DNA from 2 places in the Streptomyces sp. NPDC044704 genome. Region 2 is predicted to be linked to the other one. Evidence: predicted binding sites of a transcription regulator. Region 2 holds the regulator's gene; the other holds the start of a gene.
What was found. Region 2 encodes HspR, which represses chaperone genes until heat shock. Its sites were predicted from a motif close to TTGAGNNNNNNNNNCTCAA; they were not measured.
Positions count from the first base shown of each region.

Region 1 (9,551 bases), on a different contig from region 2:
CTCCATGAGAGCGGCCGCGCCGGTGGTGAGGCTGCCGAGTCCGGAGACGATGGTGGCGAGGTCGGCGGAGGCGCCGCGGGGGCCCTTGGGGCGGTCCTGCGGGGCGGTGTCCGTTCCTGGCTCGGAGGAGAGCAGCAGGAGGCCGTCCGAGGAGACGACGGCGACGGAGTTGACGCCGGGCACCTCCTCGACGAGGTCGGTCAGCAGCCACTGCAGGTTACGGGCCTGGGTGCTCAGTCCGTACGTACTGGGCGCGGTCATGTGCGTGCCTCCTGTGCGGTGTCCCCCTGGTCGGTGTGACCCTGCCCCCGGTCCTGGTCCCGGTCCTGGTCCTGGTCCTGGGCGAGTTCGGCGGCGACGACGCGCCGCCCGTCCTGGGCGCCCTGGTAGAAGCCGCCGAGGCGGCGGCGCAGTTCCTCGGCGTCCACCCGGCGCGGTTCGGGGCGGGTCTCGGCGGGGCTCGCGGGGCGGGCGGGGCCGGCCGAGGCGCGCGGGGTGCGCTTGGGGAGTCCCTTGTCGGTGACGGCCTCGGTCACGGGGCGCCGGGGGGCGGTCTCGGCGTCGTGTCCGGGGTGGCTGCCCTGGCGGGGGACGAAGTGGTCGTCGGCGTCGGCCCGCCGGTGGGCGGGCTGTTCGGTGTCGGGGGCGGGGACGGTGTAGGGCTGTGCGAGGAGCGACAGTCCTTCGTCCGGTACGGAGACCCGCGCGGCGGCGTCCGGTTCCGTCCCGGTGTCCTCGGGGCCGGGGTCCGCCTCCGCGAAGGCGTCCGGGGCCGCGTCGGCGGCGACCCGGGCGAGGAGCTCCTCGCCGGCTCCGGGCGCGTCCGGGGCCTCGGCTGCCGGGGCGGGCACGGTGAAGACCTGCTCGGCCGGGGGCAGGTCCGCGGGGGCGTCGGGGTCAAAGGCCTCGGCGAGCGGGACGACCCGGACCGGGGTGTCCCCGTCGGCGGACGCCGGGGCGGGCTCGGCGGACGCGGTCTCGGTGCTCGCGGGCTCGAACTCGGCGTTGGCCGGGGCCCCGCTCCCGGGGGCCGCGTCGGGCTCCGGCGCGGAGGCGGTGGTGAGCTGATCGGCCGGGTGCGGTTCACCGGCGTCGAAGCCCTCGAAGCCCTCGAAGCCCTCGAAGCCCTCGATCGTGTCGGCGTCGGGCACGACCCGGGCGAGGAGTTCCTCGTCGGGGGTGGCCGGTTCGGCGGCGGGGGCCGGGGTCTCGGTGTCGAAGGCCTCGGCCAGCGACACCACCCGGGCGGGCGCCTCGTCGGCGGCCACCGCGTCGGGTCCCGCCACGGTGTCGGCACCGGTCACCGCGTCGGCACCGGTCACCTGGGCGGGCGCGTCGACCGCGTCGGCCCCGTCCGGTTCGGCCTGGGGCCGCAGGCGGGGCGGCAGGGTGTTCTCGTTCGCCTCGGCGACGGCGCCGGGGAGCTGGTACGCGGGCAGGTCCGGCGAGGCCAGGGTGTGCACCGGGGTGGCCGGCGGGGCGGTCGGCAGCAGGGTCGCGGGGACGACGACCAGGGCCTCGGTACCGCCGTGGCGCGCGGCGCGCAGCTCGGCGGTGACGCCGTGGCGGGCGGCGAGCCGTCCGGCGACGTACAGGCCGAGGCCGAGGCCGTGCTCGGATTCCGGTTCCTCGTCGTAGGCCTCGGGGGTGGACAGGCGGGCGTTGAGGGATTCCAGGCGGTCGCCGGTGACCCCGATGCCGGAGTCGACGACGGACAGCACCACGTCGCCGGAGTCCTGGAGCCAGCCGGAGACCTTCACCTTGGCGTCCGGGGGCGAGAACGTCGTCGCGTTCTCCAGCAGTTCGGCGATGACGTGCGAGATGTCGTCGGCGGCGTGTCCGGCGATCTGCGTGTACGAGGGGAGGGTGGCGAGGTCGACGCGTTCGTAGCGTTCGATCTCGCTGACCGCCGCGCGCATGACGTCGACGAGCGGGACGGGCAGGGTCTGTCCGTGCCCGTGTTCCTGCCCGGCCAGGACCAGCAGGTTCTCGTTGTGGCGGCGCATGACCGTCGCGAGGTGGTCCAGCTTGAAGAGGGTGGCGAGCCGGTCCGGGTCGCCTTCCTTGGATTCCAGTTCCTCGATGACCGCGAGCTGGCGCTCGACGAGGCCGAGGGTCCGCAGGGACAGGGAGACCGAGGTGGTCGACATGACGCGGCGGTGTTCTTCGAGGCCGGCGCGCAGCGCGGTGAGTTCCTTCTCCAGTTCCTCGCGGCCGGAGGCGAGGGCCTCGTTGCGGCCGATGAGGCGGCGGCGGTCGGCGTCGAGTCCGGCGATCCGGGTGTGGAGGGAGACCGTCTGGTCGCGCACCGCGTTGAGGTGGCGGACGACCTCGGCGAACTCGTCGTTGCGGCCGGTGAAGCGCACGGGCTCGGTCGAGCCCTCGGCGGTCGTCAGCCGTTCCGCGCCGCGGCGCAGCACGGACAGCGGCCGGGTCAGGGAGCGGGCGACGGCCGTGGAGAAGCCGACGACGAAGAGGAAGAGCACCCCGAGTCCGGCGACGACGAGTTCCAGGCGGGTGACGTCGTCGTCGCGCTGGGCGGCGAGGGCGGCGGCGCGGGTGCCGGCGAGGGTGGACTCCACCGAGCGCATGCGGTCGATGCGCGCGGTGAGGGCGGTGCCGACGGCGCCGGCGTCGACCTTGCGGTCGGCCGGGGTCAGCGTCGGCCGGTCGGTGAGCCGCTTGAGGAAGTCGTCGGCGGTCTTGACCTCGGGGCCGGTGACGGTGACGGCGAGGGTCTGCCGTACGTCGGGCCGGGCGATGCGCGCGAAGTCGTCGAGGGCGGCCTGTTCGCGGACGCGGGAGCGCTGCGAGGCGGCGGTGAGTTCGTCCGCGAGGGCCGAGTTGGGGGGCTGCTCGCCGCGGGGGACGGCCAGCGCGGCGAGCAGCAGTCCGCGGGTGGCGGAGGCCTGTTCCACGGCCTGGCCGAGGGGGGCCAGGGGGCGCGTGGTGGCCAGGGCGGCCTCCGCGCGCGGCGGGGTGAGTTCGACGAGCCGGTCTCCCGGCGCGAAGAGTTCGCCGAGGACGCCGGCGTAGGCCTGGTGGGCGGCGAGGGCGGTGCCCTTGCCGTCGACGGCCTCGGCGCGGACCGTCTGGACCTTGGCGAGGGCGCGGGCGAGTTCCTCGTCGGCTTCGGCCCGTACTTCGGCGATCTGCCGGTCGGTGCGGGCGGTGCGCTCGTCGACGGGGGCCTTGGCGGCTCCGGGCCGGCCCTTGGCCACGTATTCGACGACGGCGTCGCGCTCGTCGCCGAGGAGGTGGGTGAGGGTGAGGGTGTGCTGCGTCTGTTCCGCGAGGGTGACCAGGCGCTGTGAGTCGTTCAGTTCCCTCGTGGCGGACACGACGGCGGGTGCGCCGGCCGCGAGGACGGTGAGTCCGGCGACTGCCACACCGATGACCAGCCTGCGGCGGACGCGGACGCGCCGTCCTGCGTTGGCGGGTCCGTCGGCGCTGGCGGTGCCGTTCTTCCGAGACCGCTTCTTCTGCACCGGTGCTCGCAATCCTGTACGTGTGCTCGTGCTCGTCTACTCGTGTGGCCGAGGTAACGGCCGGTCAACAAGTAAACGCCCCCTGCCCCCTCGTACCGCCTCAGACCTTTGCAGTGTGATGGGAAGAGAGCCGCACATCGCCCACCCGGCCACTCGAAGGAGTGAACATCACGGAGGAGTGGGCGACCAACTCGGGCACCCCGTGTCAGGGGCCGCTCGTGGACGGGTGGTTGAAAGATCGAGCCGGGCTTTGGCACTATGCCCGCCCACATCCCGGCGGGGGTCCGGCGGGCGGGCCGTGCGGGGGTGCGCCACCCCACCCGGGATTGGTACGGACCTACCGGTGCGGGGAGCGGCGTACCGGGCAGAATGTCCGCATGCGCATCGACCTCGCCACGGCCCCCGGCAACCCGGAACGCCCCAACGAGGACTGGGTGTCGGCGTCGGCACCTGCGTCGGGCGGCGGCGTCCTGGTGGTGCTGGACGGGGTCACCCCGCCGCGCGGCGGGGACGGGTGCGGGCACGGCGTGCCCTGGTTCTCGGCGCGGCTCGGCGGCCGATTGACCGAACTGTCCGGATCGCGGCGGGACATGCCGCTGGACCGGATCCTGGCGCGGGCCATCGGCGACACCGCCGACGCCCACCGCGAAACCTGTGACCTTTCTCACGTGCGGACCCCGCAGGCGACGGTCGTACTGGTGCGCTGGGACGCGTCCTGGGTGGAGCACCTCGTGCTGTCGGACTCCGTGCTCCTGCTCCGCGGGGCGGACGGGCGGGTCTCGGCGGTGCTCGACGACCGCCTCGACCGGATCCCGGGCGAGGTGCTGGGCTCGGTCGCGGCGACGGACGCCCTGCGCAACACGGAGGGCGGCTTCTTCACGGCGGCCGCGGACCCGGCGGTGGCGGCCCGGGCGGTCACCGGGCGCACCCCGCGCGGGGAGGTGGTGGCGGTGGCGGCGCTCACGGACGGGGCGAGCCGGTGGACGGACACGTTCGGGGAGGGCGACTGGGCGGCCTGCCTGGACGTGCTGCGCAAGGAGGGCGCCGAGGGGCTGATCGGGCGGGTCCGGGCGATCGAGTCGGATCCGCTGCGCCCGTCGGCCCGCCACAAGCGGCACGACGACGCCTCGGCGGTCTACGCGGAGCTGTAGGGGGTGCCGGCCGGGTCGGACCCGCCCCGCCGGGCCGGCCCGCACGCTCGCCGGCTCACTCCTCGCCGGAGTTCAGCTGGTGCAGGAGCCTGGCGAGTTCGGCCACCTCGCCCCGGTCCCAGTCGGCGAGCTTGCGCATGTACTGCTCGCGGCGGGCCCCGCGGACGCGCAGGAACCGCTCCCGGCCCTCCTCCGTGAGCCCGACGAGGAAGGCGCGGCCGTCGGCGGGGTCCGGCTCCCGGGCGACCAGGCCCAGCACCTCCAGGGCCCTCAGCTGCCGGCTCATGGTGGCCTTGCCGACGCCGAAGTAGGCGGCGAGCTCGGTGGCCCGCTGCCGGCCCGCCGCCTCCAGCCGGACGAGGAGCCCGTACGCGGCGGGCTCCAGCTCGGGGTGGAGGGCGCGGGCCATCTCCCCGGAGGAGGCCCGGGCACGCCGGAGGAAGACGGACAGCTCCCGCTCCAGGGCGAGGAACTCCTGGTCTTCACTTCCGTGCACGTCCGCTCCCATCGGTGGTGTGTGGCACCTCTGTACGAGGCCACCTCTCAGGGGGCCCAGTATTTCGCAGCGGGCGCGGCGGGGGCCCGGGGCCCCGCCGAAGCGGGTTCCCGGGCCCCCGGGCGGAGTCGTGGCCGGTCAGGCGGCCTTGGTGAAGGAGACCTCCGCCCCGGCGAGGGCCAGTTCCAGGACCTGGCGCACGTCCGTCACCGGGTGCACCTCCAGCCCCTCCAGCACCTCGGCCGGGACGTCGTCCAGGTCGGCCTCGTTCCGCTTGGGGATGATCACCGTGGTGAGTCCGGCCCGGTGCGCGGCGAGGAGCTTCTGCTTGACCCCGCCGATGGGCAGGACCCGTCCGGTCAGGGAGACCTCGCCGGTCATGGCCACGTCGGTGCGGACCTGGCGCCCGGAGAGCAGTGAGGCGAGGGCCGTCGTCATGGTGATGCCGGCGCTGGGGCCGTCCTTGGGAACCGCGCCCGCCGGGAAGTGGATGTGGACGCCCCGGTCCTTGAGGTCGGCGACGGGGAGTTCCAGTTCCGCTCCGTGCGAGCGCAGGAAGCTGAGGGCGATCTGCGCCGATTCCTTCATGACGTCGCCGAGCTGGCCCGTGAGGGTGAGTCCGGCGGCCCCGGTCTCGGGGTCGGCGAGCGAGGCCTCCACGAACAGCACGTCCCCGCCGGCTCCGGTCACGGCCAGGCCGGTGGCCACGCCGGGCACGGCGGTGCGCCGCTCGGCCGGGTCCTGTGCGGACTCCGGGACGTGGTGCGGCCTGCCGATGAACGTCCGCAGGTCGTCGGGGCCGATGGTCAGCGGCAGTTCCCGCTCCCCCAGTTCGTGCTGGGCGGCCACCTTGCGCAGCAGCCGGGCGAGGGACCGCTCCAGGGTGCGCACGCCCGCCTCGCGGGTGTACTCGCCCGCGAGCTTGCGCAGGGCCTCTTCTTCCAGGACGACCTCGTCGGCGCCGAGGCCGGTCCGCTCCAGCTGGCGGGGCAGGAGGTGGTCACGGGCGATGACGACCTTCTCGTCCTCGGTGTAGCCGTCGAGGCGGACCAGTTCCATCCGGTCGGCCAGGGCCTCGGGGATGGCTTCCAGGACGTTGGCGGTGGCCAGGAAGACCACGTCGCTGAGGTCCAGTTCGACCTCCAGGTAGTGGTCCCGGAAGGTGTGGTTCTGCGCCGGGTCGAGGACTTCCAGGAGGGCGGCGGCCGGGTCCCCGCGGAAGTCGGAGCCGACCTTGTCGATCTCGTCGAGGAGGACGACCGGGTTCATGGACCCCGCCTCCTTGATGGCGCGGACGATCCGGCCGGGCAGCGCGCCGACGTAGGTGCGGCGGTGGCCGCGCACCTCGGCCTCGTCCCGGACGCCGCCGAGCGCGACGCGGACGAACTTGCGGCCCATGGCGTGCGCGACGCTCTCGCCGAGCGAGGTCTTGCCGACGCCCGGAGGGCCCACGAGGGCCAGTACGGCGCCGCCGCGGCGGCCGCCGATGACGCCGAGGCCGCGTTCGCCGCGGCGCTTGCGCACGGCCAGGTACTCCGTGATGCGGTCCTTCACGTCGCTCAGCCCGGCGTGCTCGGCGTCGAGGACCGCCCGGGCGCCCTGGATGTCGTACTCGTCCTCGGTGCGCTCGTTCCAGGGCAGTTCGAGGACCGTGTCCAGCCAGGTACGGATCCAGGAGCCCTCCGGGCTCTGGTCGCTGGCCCGTTCGAGCTTCTCGACCTCCTTCAGGGCGGCTTCGCGCACCTTCTCCGGCAGGTCGGCGGCCTCGACGCGGGCCCGGTAGTCGTCGGACTCCTCGCCGTCCTTCTCTCCGTTCAGCTCGCGCAGTTCCTTGCGGACGGCCTCCAGCTGGCGCCTGAGGAGGAACTCGCGCTGCTGCTTGTCGACCCCGTCCTGGACGTCCTTGGCGATGGACTCGGCGACGTCCTGCTCGGCGAGGTGGTCGCTGAGGAGGCGGACGGCGAGGCGGAGCCGGGCGACGGGGTCGGCCGTCTCCAGCAGCTCCACCTTCTGGGCGACGGTCAGGAAGGGGGAGTAGCCGGAGTTGTCGGCGAGCGCGGAGACGCCCTCGATCTGCTGCACCCGGTCCACGACCTGCCAGGCGCCGCGCCTCTTGAGCCAGCTGGTGGCCAGCGCCTTGTACTCGGTGACGAGCTCGGCGACGGCACCGGGCAGCGGGTCGGGCACGTGCTCGTCCACGGTCTCGCCCTCCACCCACAGGGCGGCGCCGGGGCCGGTGGTCCCGGCCCCGATGCGGACACGGCCGCGGCCGCGGATCAGGGCGCCGGGGTCCCCGTCGGAGAGCCGGCCGACCTGTTCGACGGTCCCGAGCACGCCGGTGCCCGCGTACGTCCCGTCGATCCTCGGCACGAGCAGCACGCGGGGCTTCCCGCTGCCCGCCGCCGCCTGCGCGGCCTCGACGGCGGCGCGTACCTCGGCGTCGGACAGGTCCAGCGGAACGACCATCCCCGGCAGCACGACCTCGTCGTCCAGCGGCAGCACGGGCAGGGTGAGCGATACGGACGTCGAAGCCATGATCTTCCCTCCGGCAGTGAACTTGAGCTATGCCGACTCAATGCACGTGAGTCCCCTGTTGTTCCCCAACGCCCGTTCGCCGGGGGCGAACGGGCGGCGGACGGGTGGCGGACGGGCGCAGGGCGGAGGCAGGGGCCGTCAGGAGAGGGCGGCCTCGATGTCGCCCGAGGTCGTTTCGAGGCGCAGCCGGGAGGGCGCGTCGGGGGTGAGGGGGAGGGTGATGTCGCGGTCACCGGAGCGGGTCGCCGCGTCCAGTCGGTACGGGGCCCGCAGGACCAGCAGGGTGAGGTCGCCCGAGGTGGTGACGGCGCTGACCGAGGCCGGGGCCGTCACGAAGGCCAGGCGGGCGTCGCCCGAGTCGGAGCGGACGTCGGCCTCCGGGCCGGACAGCGCCTCGGCAGTGATCGTGCCGGAGGAGGTACGGATCTTCAGCGGGCCGGCGATCCGCCGGGCCCGCACGTCCCCGGAGTCCGAGGTCAGCTCGGCGGCCGCGACCCCCGTGACCTCGATGCGGCCGCTGGAGTTGCCGACGGTGACCTTCGCGGAGGCGGGGACCTCCAGGCGGTAGTCGGTGTAGCAGCTGTCCGCGCAGCCGGCGGTGAAGGTGAGGACGCCGCCGGACACCCGCTGGGTGGGGGTGGGCGCGGTGTCACCGCGGAAGTGCACGGTCCGGTGGATCGTGACCCCGGGGCCGGTGCCCGGGGTCACCTCGACGGAGCCGTGCCGTCCGTCCGCGATCTCGACCGCCGTGACGGCCTCGGTCACGGTGGCGTCGGCGGTGGCGGTCTTCATCCGCGTCACCGTCCCGTCGACGGCGCAGCCCGCGAGGAGCAGGAGGACGGCGGCCGCGGTGGCGCCAACCGTCTTACGGGCGAGCAGGGCTGAGGTCGTGTCGGATGCCATGTCGCCAGTCTGGTGAGCCCGGCCCCGCCCCGCGCTGGGGCCGGTACCCGAGCCCGGGGTGGGGTTATCCCCCGGGGGCACGCCCGGGCCGGCCGGTCAGTCCGCGGCCGGGCCGGTCTCCACCGGGCGGCGGGCGGCGGGGTCGCCCCATTCGCTCCACGAGCCGTCGTACACCGCCAGGTCCCGGTACCCGGCCAGGGTGGCGCCGAGGGCGAGCACGCACGCGGTGACCCCGGAACCGCAGCTGAAGTAGAGCCGCTCCCGGCCCCGGGTCAGCGGTGCGAAGGCCGCGCGGAGTTCGTCCGCCGGGCGCATCAGACCGTCGGGGCCCCGGAGGTCCCCGAAGGGCAGGTTCACCGCGCCCGGCATGTGGCCGCCGCGCAGGCCCGGGCGCGGCTCCGGAGCGGTGCCGGCGAAGCGTTCCCGGGTCCGGGCGTCGAGTACGGCGGCGGCCGGGTCGGCCAGGGCCGCCGAGACGGTGTCGGCGTCGACCAGCAGTCCGGGGCGCGGCCGGGCGGTGAAGGAGCCGTACGGGCCTCCGTAGGCGGGGGCGGCCTCCTCGACGGGCAGGCCGGCGGCGGTCCAGGCGGGCAGGCCGCCGTCCAGGACGGCCACCCGGTCGAAGCCCGTCGCGCGGAGCATCCACCAGGCGCGGGCGCTGGAGTAGGTCCCGGCGGCGTCGTAGACGACCACGGTGTCCGTGTCGTCGACGCCGAGGGCGCGCATCGCCCCGGCGAACTCCTCGGCGCCGGGCATGGTGTGCGGGGCGGTGGCGGTGTGGTCGGACAGGGCTCCGTCGAGGTCGAAGGGCCGGGCTCCCGGAATGCGGCGCTCCGCCCCCCGGTGCGCCCCGACGGAGGCGTCGAACACCACCAGCCCGGGCGTCCCGAGCCGCTCGGCGACCCACCCCGCCCCGACGAGCGGCCCGGGCGGCCGCGGCCCGACGGGGGCGGCCGACCCTGCGGCGGGCCCGGGCGG
Region 1 covers NZ_JBWKGY010000003.1:12,302-21,852, forward strand. The annotation lists gene AC07B0_RS07560 (roadblock/LC7 domain-containing protein) at 1-261, opposite strand, end outside; gene AC07B0_RS07565 (sensor histidine kinase) at 258-3,488, opposite strand; gene AC07B0_RS07570 (protein phosphatase 2C domain-containing protein) at 3,866-4,639, shown strand; gene AC07B0_RS07575 (MarR family winged helix-turn-helix transcriptional regulator) at 4,695-5,147, opposite strand; gene lon (endopeptidase La) at 5,274-7,670, opposite strand; gene AC07B0_RS07585 (DUF4097 family beta strand repeat-containing protein) at 7,809-8,573, opposite strand; gene AC07B0_RS07590 (sulfurtransferase) at 8,670-9,551, opposite strand, start outside.
Region 1: the regulator HspR is predicted to act here: its motif matches at 7,693-7,711, upstream of lon (endopeptidase La).

Region 2 (9,551 bases):
CGCCTTCCGGGCGGGGGCCGACCAGGGACATCTCCCCCCGCACCACGTTCAGCAGCTGCGGCAGCCCGTCCAGCGCGCAGCGCCGGACCGCCGCGCCGACCCGGCCCGCACCCTCGGTGCGCAGCCGCCAGGTGCGGAAGGGCCGCCCGCCGAGTCCGGCGGCCGGGGTCCGTACGAGGACGCCCGCGCGGCCGGCCGCGTACAGCAGGGCGGCGGTCAGCAGCAGCGGGAGGGCCGTCACCCCCAGGAGTACCAGCGCTCCGGCGAGGTCGAGCACCCGCTTGGCGGGCGGCCTGGCGGGCAGGGTCCACCGGGCGGGGAGCGTCAGCAGCAGGGGCATGCCAGCACGGTGCCGGAAGGCCCCCGCGCCCCCGGCGCGCCGCGCGGCGCGGTTCCCCCGCTCGGCCCCCGCCCCGCGCGGGTTGCGCGTAAGGAAGGCCTAAAGGTTGAGCCCCCTCGACTCAGCTCTGTTGACGGACGGGCGAAGGTGGGGCATTCTTGAGCCTGTTCCACTCAAGTCAGCTGGAGGAATCAAAATGGCACGTGCGGTCGGCATCGACCTGGGCACCACTAACTCCGTCGTCAGCGTTCTCGAAGGCGGCGAGCCCACCGTCATCACCAACGCCGAGGGCGCCAGGACCACGCCGTCCGTCGTCGCCTTCGCCAAGAACGGCGAGGTCCTCGTCGGCGAGGTCGCCAAGCGCCAGGCGGTCACGAACGTGGACCGGACCATCCGCTCCGTCAAGCGCCACATGGGCACTGACTGGAAGATCAACCTGGATGGCAAGGACTTCAACCCGCAGCAGATGAGCGCCTTCATCCTGCAGAAGCTGAAGCGCGACGCCGAGGCCTACCTGGGTGAGAAGGTCACGGACGCGGTCATCACCGTCCCGGCCTACTTCAACGACTCCGAGCGTCAGGCGACGAAGGAGGCCGGTGAGATCGCGGGTCTGAACGTCCTGCGCATCGTCAACGAGCCGACCGCCGCCGCCCTGGCCTACGGCCTCGACAAGGACGACCAGACCATCCTCGTCTTCGACCTCGGTGGCGGCACCTTCGACGTCTCGCTCCTTGAGATCGGCGACGGCGTCGTCGAGGTGAAGGCCACCAACGGTGACAACCACCTCGGTGGTGACGACTGGGACCAGCGCGTCGTCGACTACCTGGTGAAGCAGTTCGCCAACGGTCACGGCGTCGACCTCTCCAAGGACAAGATGGCGCTCCAGCGCCTGCGCGAGGCCGCCGAGAAGGCGAAGATCGAGCTGTCCTCCTCCACGGAGACCTCGATCAACCTGCCGTACATCACGGCCTCCGCCGAGGGCCCGCTGCACCTGGACGAGAAGCTCACGCGCGCCCAGTTCCAGCAGCTCACCGCGGACCTCCTGGACCGCTGCAAGACCCCGTTCCACAACGTCATCAAGGACGCCGGCATCCAGCTGTCCGAGATCGACCACGTGGTCCTGGTCGGCGGCTCCACCCGCATGCCGGCCGTCGCCGAGCTCGTCAAGGAGCTCACCGGCGGTCAGGACGCCAACAAGGGCGTCAACCCGGACGAGGTCGTCGCCATCGGCGCGACCCTCCAGGCGGGCGTGCTCAAGGGTGAGGTCAAGGACGTCCTGCTCCTCGACGTGACCCCGCTGTCCCTCGGTATCGAAACCAAGGGCGGCATCATGACCAAGCTCATCGAGCGCAACACGACCATCCCGACCAAGCGGTCGGAGATCTTCACGACGGCCGAGGACAACCAGCCGTCGGTGCAGATCCAGGTCTACCAGGGCGAGCGCGAGATCGCGGCGTACAACAAGAAGCTCGGCATGTTCGAGCTGACCGGCCTGCCGCCGGCCCCGCGTGGCGTCCCGCAGATCGAGGTCTCCTTCGACATCGACGCGAACGGCATCATGCACGTCACGGCCAAGGACCTCGGCACGGGCAAGGAGCAGAAGATGACCGTCACCGGCGGCTCTTCGCTCGGCAAGGACGAGGTCGACCGCATGCGCCAGGAGGCGGAGCAGTACGCGGACGAGGACCTGCGCCGCAAGGAGGCGGCCGAGTCCCGCAACCAGGGCGAGCAGCTCGTCTACCAGACCGAGAAGTTCCTCGCGGACAACGCGGAGAAGGTCCCGGCCGACGTCAAGACCGAGGTCGAGACGGCCGTCACCGAGCTGAAGGACAAGCTCAAGGGTGACGACGCCGCCGAGATCCGCACCGCGACCGAGAAGCTCGCCGCGGTCAGCCAGAAGCTCGGCCAGGCCATCTACGCCGACGCCCAGGCCGCCCAGGCGGCCGGTGGCGCCGCGGGTGACGCGGGCCAGGCCAAGGCCGACGACGACGTCGTCGACGCGGAGATCGTCGACGACGAGAAGCCGAAGGGTGGCGCTGCCTGATGTCGGAGGAGACCCCGGGCTTCGACGAGAAGCCCGAAGTCCCCGCCGACGGCACGCCTGACGACGCCGCCGAGCCGAAGGCCGCCGACTCCTCCCCGGAGGGGGAGGCGGCCCCGGCCGGGGACTCCGCAGCAGCAGATGTGGCTCTGCTGGCGCAGCTGGACCAGGCCCGTACCGCGCTCTCCGAGCGCACCGCGGACCTCCAGCGGCTCCAGGCGGAGTACCAGAACTACCGTCGCCGCGTGGAGCGGGACCGGATCGCCGTCAAGGAGATCGCGGTCGCGTCCCTGCTGACGGAACTCCTCCCGACCCTGGACGACATCGGCCGGGCGCGGGAGCATGGCGAACTGGTCGGCGGCTTCAAGTCGGTGGCCGAATCGCTGGAGACCGCCGCCGCCAAGATGGGGCTGCAGCAGTTCGGCAAGGAGGGCGAGCCCTTCGACCCGACGATCCACGAGGCCCTGATGCACTCGTACGCGCCGGACGTCACCGAGACGACCTGCGTGGCGATCCTGCAGCCGGGGTACCGGATCGGCGAGCGCACGATCCGCCCCGCGCGGGTCGCGGTGGCCGAGCCCCAGCCGGGCGCGGCTCCCGCCGCCAAGTCCGAGTCCGCAGACGGCGACACGCCGTCCGACAAGGACACGGATGCCCCCGACAAGGGCTGACGTCCACCATGTAGGGAACCGAGAGGAGGGCCACCGGGGATGAGCACGAAGGACTTCGTCGAGAAGGACTACTACAAGGTCCTCGGTGTCCCGAAGGACGCGACCGAGGCCGAGATCAAGAAGGCGTACCGGAAGCTCGCGCGCGAGTTCCACCCGGACGCCAACAAGGGCGACGCCTCGGCCGAGGAGCGCTTCAAGGAGATCTCCGAGGCGAACGACATCCTCGGCGACGCCAAGAAGCGCAAGGAGTACGACGAGGCCCGCGCCCTGTTCGGCAACGGGGGCTTCCGCCCCGGTCCGGGCGGGGGCGGCGGCTCGTTCAACTTCGACCTCGGCGACCTCTTCGGAGGACAGCAGCAGGGCGGTCCGGGCGGCGGCTTCGGCGGCGGTCTGGGCGACGTCTTCGGCGGTCTGTTCAACCGCGGCACCGGCCCCGGCGCGGGAACCCGCGCCCAGCCGCGCCGCGGCCAGGACATCGAGTCCGAGGTCACGCTCTCCTTCACGGAGGCCGTGGACGGCGCGACCGTCCCCCTGCGGATGTCCTCGCAGGCCCCCTGCAAGGCCTGTTCCGGTACCGGTGACAAGAACGGCACCCCCCGGGTGTGCCCGACCTGCGTCGGTACCGGCCAGGTCTCGCGGGGCAGCGGCGGCGGCTTCTCGCTGACCGACCCCTGCGCGGACTGCAAGGGCCGCGGCCTGATCGCGGAGACCCCCTGCGACGTCTGCAAGGGCAGCGGGCGTGCCCGCAGCTCGCGGACCATGCAGGTCCGGATCCCGGCGGGCGTGTCCAACGGCCAGCGGATCCGGCTGCGCGGCAAGGGAGCTCCGGGCGAGCGCGGCGGCCCGGCGGGCGACCTCTACGTGGTCGTCCACGTCGACACCCACCCGGTGTTCGGCCGCAAGGACGACAACCTGACGGTGACGGTCCCGGTGACCTTCGCCGAGGCCGCGCTGGGCGCCGAGATCAAGGTCCCGACCCTGAACGGCCCCGCGGTCACCCTGAAGCTCCCCCCGGGCACCCCGGGCGGCCGTACGATGCGGGCCCGCGGCAAGGGCGCGGTCCGCAAGGACGGCACCCGCGGCGACCTGCTCGTCACGGTGGAGGTCACGGTCCCGGCCGAACTGTCCGACAAGGCCCGCGAGGCCCTGGAGATGTACCGCGACGCGACGGGGGCCGAAGACCCGCGCGCCGCGCTGTTCGAGTCCGTGAAGGGAGCATGAGATGGACGGCCGCCGCAGGAATCATTACCAGCTGACCGACGACACCCCGGTCTACGTGATCTCGGTGGCCGCCCAGCTCTCGGGCCTGCATCCGCAGACCCTCCGCCAGTACGACCGCCTCGGCCTGGTCTCCCCGGACCGCACGGCCGGCCGCGGCCGGCGCTATTCGGCCCGGGACATCGAGCTCCTGCGCACCGTGCAGGCGCTGTCCCAGGACGAGGGCATCAACCTCGCGGGGATCAAGCGGATCATCGAACTGGAGAACCAGGTGGCCGCGCTCCAGCAGCGCGTCGCCGAACTGTCCTCGGCCGTGGACGGGGCGGCCGCCGCCCTCCAGGCCCGCGAGGCCCAGGTGCACGCCTCGTACCGGCGCGACCTGGTCCCGTACCAGCCGCCGCAGCCGGGCAGTGCCCTGGTCGTCTGGCGGCCCAGCCCCAAGCGCCCGCTCGACTGACGGCGCCGCGCGGCACGCGACAAGCGGGAAGGCCCCGCCCGGAACGCTCCGGGCGGGGCCTTCCCGTGTCCGGCCCCGGCGGCGGGCCCGGAGGGCCCCTGACGGCCCCTCACGGGCCCCTCAGGGCTCCGGGAGCGGCGGCGGGCCCGAGGAGTCGCGCAGGATGCCCGACTGGGCGATGAGGAAGCCGAGCTGGGCGCGGCTGCCGCTGCCGAGGGCGGTGGCCAGCTTCGCGATGTGCGCGCGGCAGGTCCGTACGTTCATGCCCAGCCGGCGGGCGATCGCCTCGTCCACGTGCCCCTCGACGAGGAGTTGGGCGATGGAGCGCTGCACGCCCGAGATCCCGTCGGGCATGTGCGTGTACGTGACCTCCTGGCTCAGCGGTACGGCGCGCCGCCACAGCTGCTCGAAGACCTTGATGAGGTAGTCGACGAGCCCGGGGTGGCGCAGCTCCAGGGCCACGCGGCGGTCGTCGCTGACGGGGATGAAGGCGACGGTGCGGTCGAACACGATCAGCCGCTCGATGAGTTCTTCGAGGGTGCGGATCTCCACCTTGCCCGTGGAGATGCGGTCGACGTAGGCGAGGGTGCCCTGGCTGTGGCGCGCGGTGTGCTGGTAGAGGGTCCGGATGCTCACGCCGCGGTCGATGAGCGGGGCGTCCCGTTCCAGGGCCTCGCTGAGGGCGAAGGAGGGGCGGGCGCCGCCGGGCTGGACCGTCAGCATTTCCGTGTGACACTCGGCGGTGGCCAGGTCGAGTGCGGCGTTGATCTGGTCGAACCCCTCCAGCACCGTGATGGCGTGGGTGTTCGCGGGGTTTTGCGCACTGATGGTCAGGAACGGCTCGAATGCATCGGTGAGGTCCACGGCACTGCGCCGACGGTCCTGGATCTCCCGTTCGAGAGGATGGAGACGCTGCGCCAGGGCGACCGCCGGGGGAACCGCGCGGAGCTGGTTCGCGTCATCCGGGTCGGGTCGCAGCAGAGCGAATTCGAGCAGGCAGGGGACGTTTTCCACCTCGCTGCGAGGTACCCGGCCGGCGCTGAGCGCCGCCGCGTAAAGTCGTGCCCCCTCGTCGCACATGGACGTGACGGGGTGGGGATGTGTCGGGTTTGTGTCGTTTATGGGCAAATCTCCACCCCCCAGGGTCCTGAACATGCAAGAACATGATGCATCGTCCCTGTGGCCGTAACGTGCCTGAATGAGCCATGGTCTGACGTGCGGGGGAGAGGATTCCATCAAGTGAGGACGAAGCCGACCATGTACAAGAGAATGCTTCGCTCGGCGCTTGCCGTTGTTTTCTCCGCTGTTGCGGTTTTTGGGGCAGTCAGCGCCGTCAATGGCGATGCGGGGAGCGCTCTGGCCAGTGACAGCGGCTGGAACATCGTGCCGACGGGTCCGACGGGCAAGACGGACAGCGGTTGGAACAGCGCACCGGTGGACAGCGGTTGGAACACCGCGCCCGCCGGGCAGGCCGGAGAGCCCGACAGCGGCTGGAACACCGCACCCGTGAAGGCGCTCTGATGACCCCCGACGACCGAGACTTCCGACGCGAGATGGCCTCGGCGTACCGGTCCGGGTGGCAGTTCATCGATCTCGCCACCGCCATTCCCTACGCCGGCGATTCGTTGATGGTCACCCTGTTCGGCCAGCCGATCGTCGTCGTGCGCGAGGAGGACGAGGACGTCCGCGCCTACCGCTGCCTGCGCCGCCCCCGGGGCGCACCGCAGCCGGTCCGCTGCGAAGTGCGGTACGGCATGGTCTTCGTCAACCTCGATCAGCGCGACCACCAGCTCTTCGAACCCGACATCACCGCCGCCACCCCCCGCAGTGCCTGAAGCGATCCCCCCGTCGTTGCAGATCGCTCAGGTGCTTCCCCCACACAACGGCGCCATCGTGGACCTGACCACGATGGCGCCGTTGTGATGTCCGCGTCCAGTGGTTGAACCGGACAATCAACAGGCCGTGTTCCGGTCCCGGCCCAGGTCCCCGCGGCCCTGGCCCCGTCGTGCCGGACCTCAGGCCCGGCCCATCGCCCGGTCGAGGGTGATCTCCATGACCACCCGGTCGGGGTTGGGCGAGGGCGTCCGCCCGTAGCGCTCCGCGTAGCGCTCCACGGCCTCGGCGACCGACGCCGCGTCGGTGCGGATCACCGCCCGGCCCTCCAGGGTGGCCCAGCGCCGCCCCTCCATCTGGCACACCGCCACCCGCGCCGCGCCGTCGGGCGACGCCAGGATGTTGCGGACCTTCTTGCTGTGCCTGTTGCTGATCACCCGGGCCAGCCCCGCCACCGGGTCGTACGTCACGCCCACCGGCACCACGTGCGGGGTGCCGTCGGGGCGCGGGGTGGTCAGGGTGCAGACGTGCCGCTCCCGCCAGAAGGCGAGGTACTCGGGCGTCGGGTTGAGTACGTCATGGGACATGGGCCGAAGAGTACGCAGGAAGCGTGCACGGCTCTGCCTTGAGTGGAATAGACTCAACTTTGCAGACGCTGTAGCTGTCAGAGTTACGCACCCCGTCGGAGAGGAGAAGCCGAGAGTGGACGCCGAGCTGACCAACAAGAGCCGCGACGCCCTGAACGCAGCCACCAGCAGGGCCGTGAAGGACGGCCACGTCGACCTGACCCCCGCCCACCTGCTGCTGGCCCTGCTCGCCGGCGAGGACAACGAGAACGTCACCGACCTGCTCGCCGCGACCGACGCCGACCAGGCCGCCGTCCGAGCGGGCGCCGAACGGCTCCTCGCCGCCCTGCCCAGCGTCACGGGTTCCACCGTCGCGCCCCCGCAGCCCAGCCGCGACCTGCTCGCCGTACTCGCCGAGGCCGACGCCCAGGCCGGCCGGCTCGGCGACGAGTACCTCTCCACCGAACACCTCCTCATCGCCATCGCCGCCAAGGGCGGACCGGCCGGTGAGGTCCTTTCCGCCCAGGGCGCGACCGCGAAGAAGCTGCTGTCCGCCTTCGAGAACGCACGAGGAGGACGGCGGGTGACCACCCCCGACCCCGAGGGTCAGTACAAGGCCCTGGAGAAGTTCGGCACGGACTTCACGGCAGCCGCCCGCGAGGGCAAGCTCGACCCGGTCATCGGCCGCGACCACGAGATCCGGCGCGTCGTCCAGGTCCTGTCGCGCCGCACGAAGAACAACCCGGTGCTCATCGGCGAGCCCGGCGTCGGCAAGACCGCCGTCGTCGAGGGCCTCGCCCAGCGCATCGTCAAGGGCGACGTCCCCGAATCCCTGAAGAACAAGCGCCTCGTCTCCCTCGACCTGGGTGCGATGGTGGCCGGCGCGAAGTACCGCGGCGAGTTCGAGGAGCGCCTCAAGACCGTCCTCGCCGAGATCAAGTCGAGCGACGGCCAGATCATCACCTTCATCGACGAACTGCACACGGTCGTCGGCGCGGGCGCCGGCGGGGACTCCGCCATGGACGCGGGCAACATGCTCAAGCCCATGCTGGCCCGCGGCGAACTGCGCATGGTCGGCGCCACCACCCTCGACGAGTACCGCGAGCGCATCGAGAAGGACCCCGCGCTGGAGCGCCGCTTCCAGCAGGTGCTGGTCGCCGAGCCCACCGTCGAGGACACCATCGCGATCCTCCGCGGCCTCAAGGGGCGCTACGAGGCCCACCACAAGGTCGTCATCAACGACAGCGCCCTCGTCGCCGCCGCGACCCTCTCCGACCGGTACATCACCTCGCGCTTCCTCCCCGACAAGGCCATCGACCTCGTCGACGAGGCCGCGTCCCGGCTCCGCATGGAGATCGACTCCTCGCCCGTCGAGATCGACGAGCTCCAGCGCTCCGTGGACCGGCTGCGCATGGAGGAACTGGCCCTGAAGAACGAGTCCGACCCCGCCTCCCGCGAACGCCTGGAGCGCCTGCGCAAGGACCTCGCGGACAAGGAGGAGGACCTGCGGGGCCTCACCGCCCGCTGGGAGAAGGAGAAGCAGTCCCTCAACCGGGTCGGCGAACTCAAGGAACGCCTCGACGACCTGCGCGGACAGGCCGAGCGCGCCCAGCGCGACGGCGACTTCGACTCCGCCTCCAAGCTGCTCTACGGGGAGATCCCGACGCTGGAGCGCGAGCTCGCGGAGGCCACCGAGGCCGAGGCCGAGGCGTCCAAGTCCGGCGCGGCCAAGAACAGCATGGTCAAGGACGAGGTCGGCCCCGACGACATCGCCGACGTCGTCGGCGCCTGGACCGGCATCCCCGCCGGCCGCCTGCTGGAGGGCGAGACCCAGAAGCTGCTCCGCATGGAGGACGAGCTGGGCCGCCGCCTGATCGGCCAGGGCGAGGCCGTGCGGGCCGTCTCCGACGCCGTGCGCCGCACCCGCGCCGGCATCGCCGACCCGGACCGCCCGACCGGCTCGTTCCTCTTCCTCGGCCCCACCGGCGTCGGCAAGACGGAGCTGGCCAAGGCCCTCGCGGACTTCCTCTTCGACGACGAGCGGGCCATGATCCGCATCGACATGTCCGAGTACGGCGAGAAGCACAGCGTGGCCCGCCTCGTCGGCGCCCCGCCCGGCTACGTCGGCTACGAGGAGGGCGGTCAGCTCACCGAGGCCGTCCGCCGCCGCCCCTACAGCGTGGTCCTGCTGGACGAGGTCGAGAAGGCCCACCCCGAGGTCTTCGACGTCCTGCTCCAGGTCCTCGACGACGGCCGGCTCACGGACGGCCAGGGCCGCACCGTGGACTTCCGCAACACCATCCTGATCCTCACCTCCAACCTGGGCAGCCAGTTCCTGACGGACCCGGCGACCTCGGCGGAGGACAAGAAGGCACGCGTCCTGGACGTGGTCCGCGCCTCCTTCAAGCCCGAGTTCCTCAACCGG
Region 2 covers NZ_JBWKGY010000005.1:405,196-414,746, forward strand. The annotation lists gene AC07B0_RS15745 (sugar transferase) at 1-340, opposite strand, end outside; gene dnaK (molecular chaperone DnaK) at 537-2,384, shown strand; gene grpE (nucleotide exchange factor GrpE) at 2,384-3,052, shown strand; gene dnaJ (molecular chaperone DnaJ) at 3,092-4,273, shown strand; gene AC07B0_RS15765 (heat shock protein transcriptional repressor HspR) at 4,275-4,727, shown strand; gene AC07B0_RS15770 (helix-turn-helix transcriptional regulator) at 4,848-5,882, opposite strand; gene AC07B0_RS15775 (hypothetical protein) at 5,967-6,248, shown strand; gene AC07B0_RS15780 (Rieske (2Fe-2S) protein) at 6,248-6,562, shown strand; gene AC07B0_RS15785 (pyridoxamine 5'-phosphate oxidase family protein) at 6,743-7,147, opposite strand; gene clpB (ATP-dependent chaperone ClpB) at 7,263-9,551, shown strand, end outside.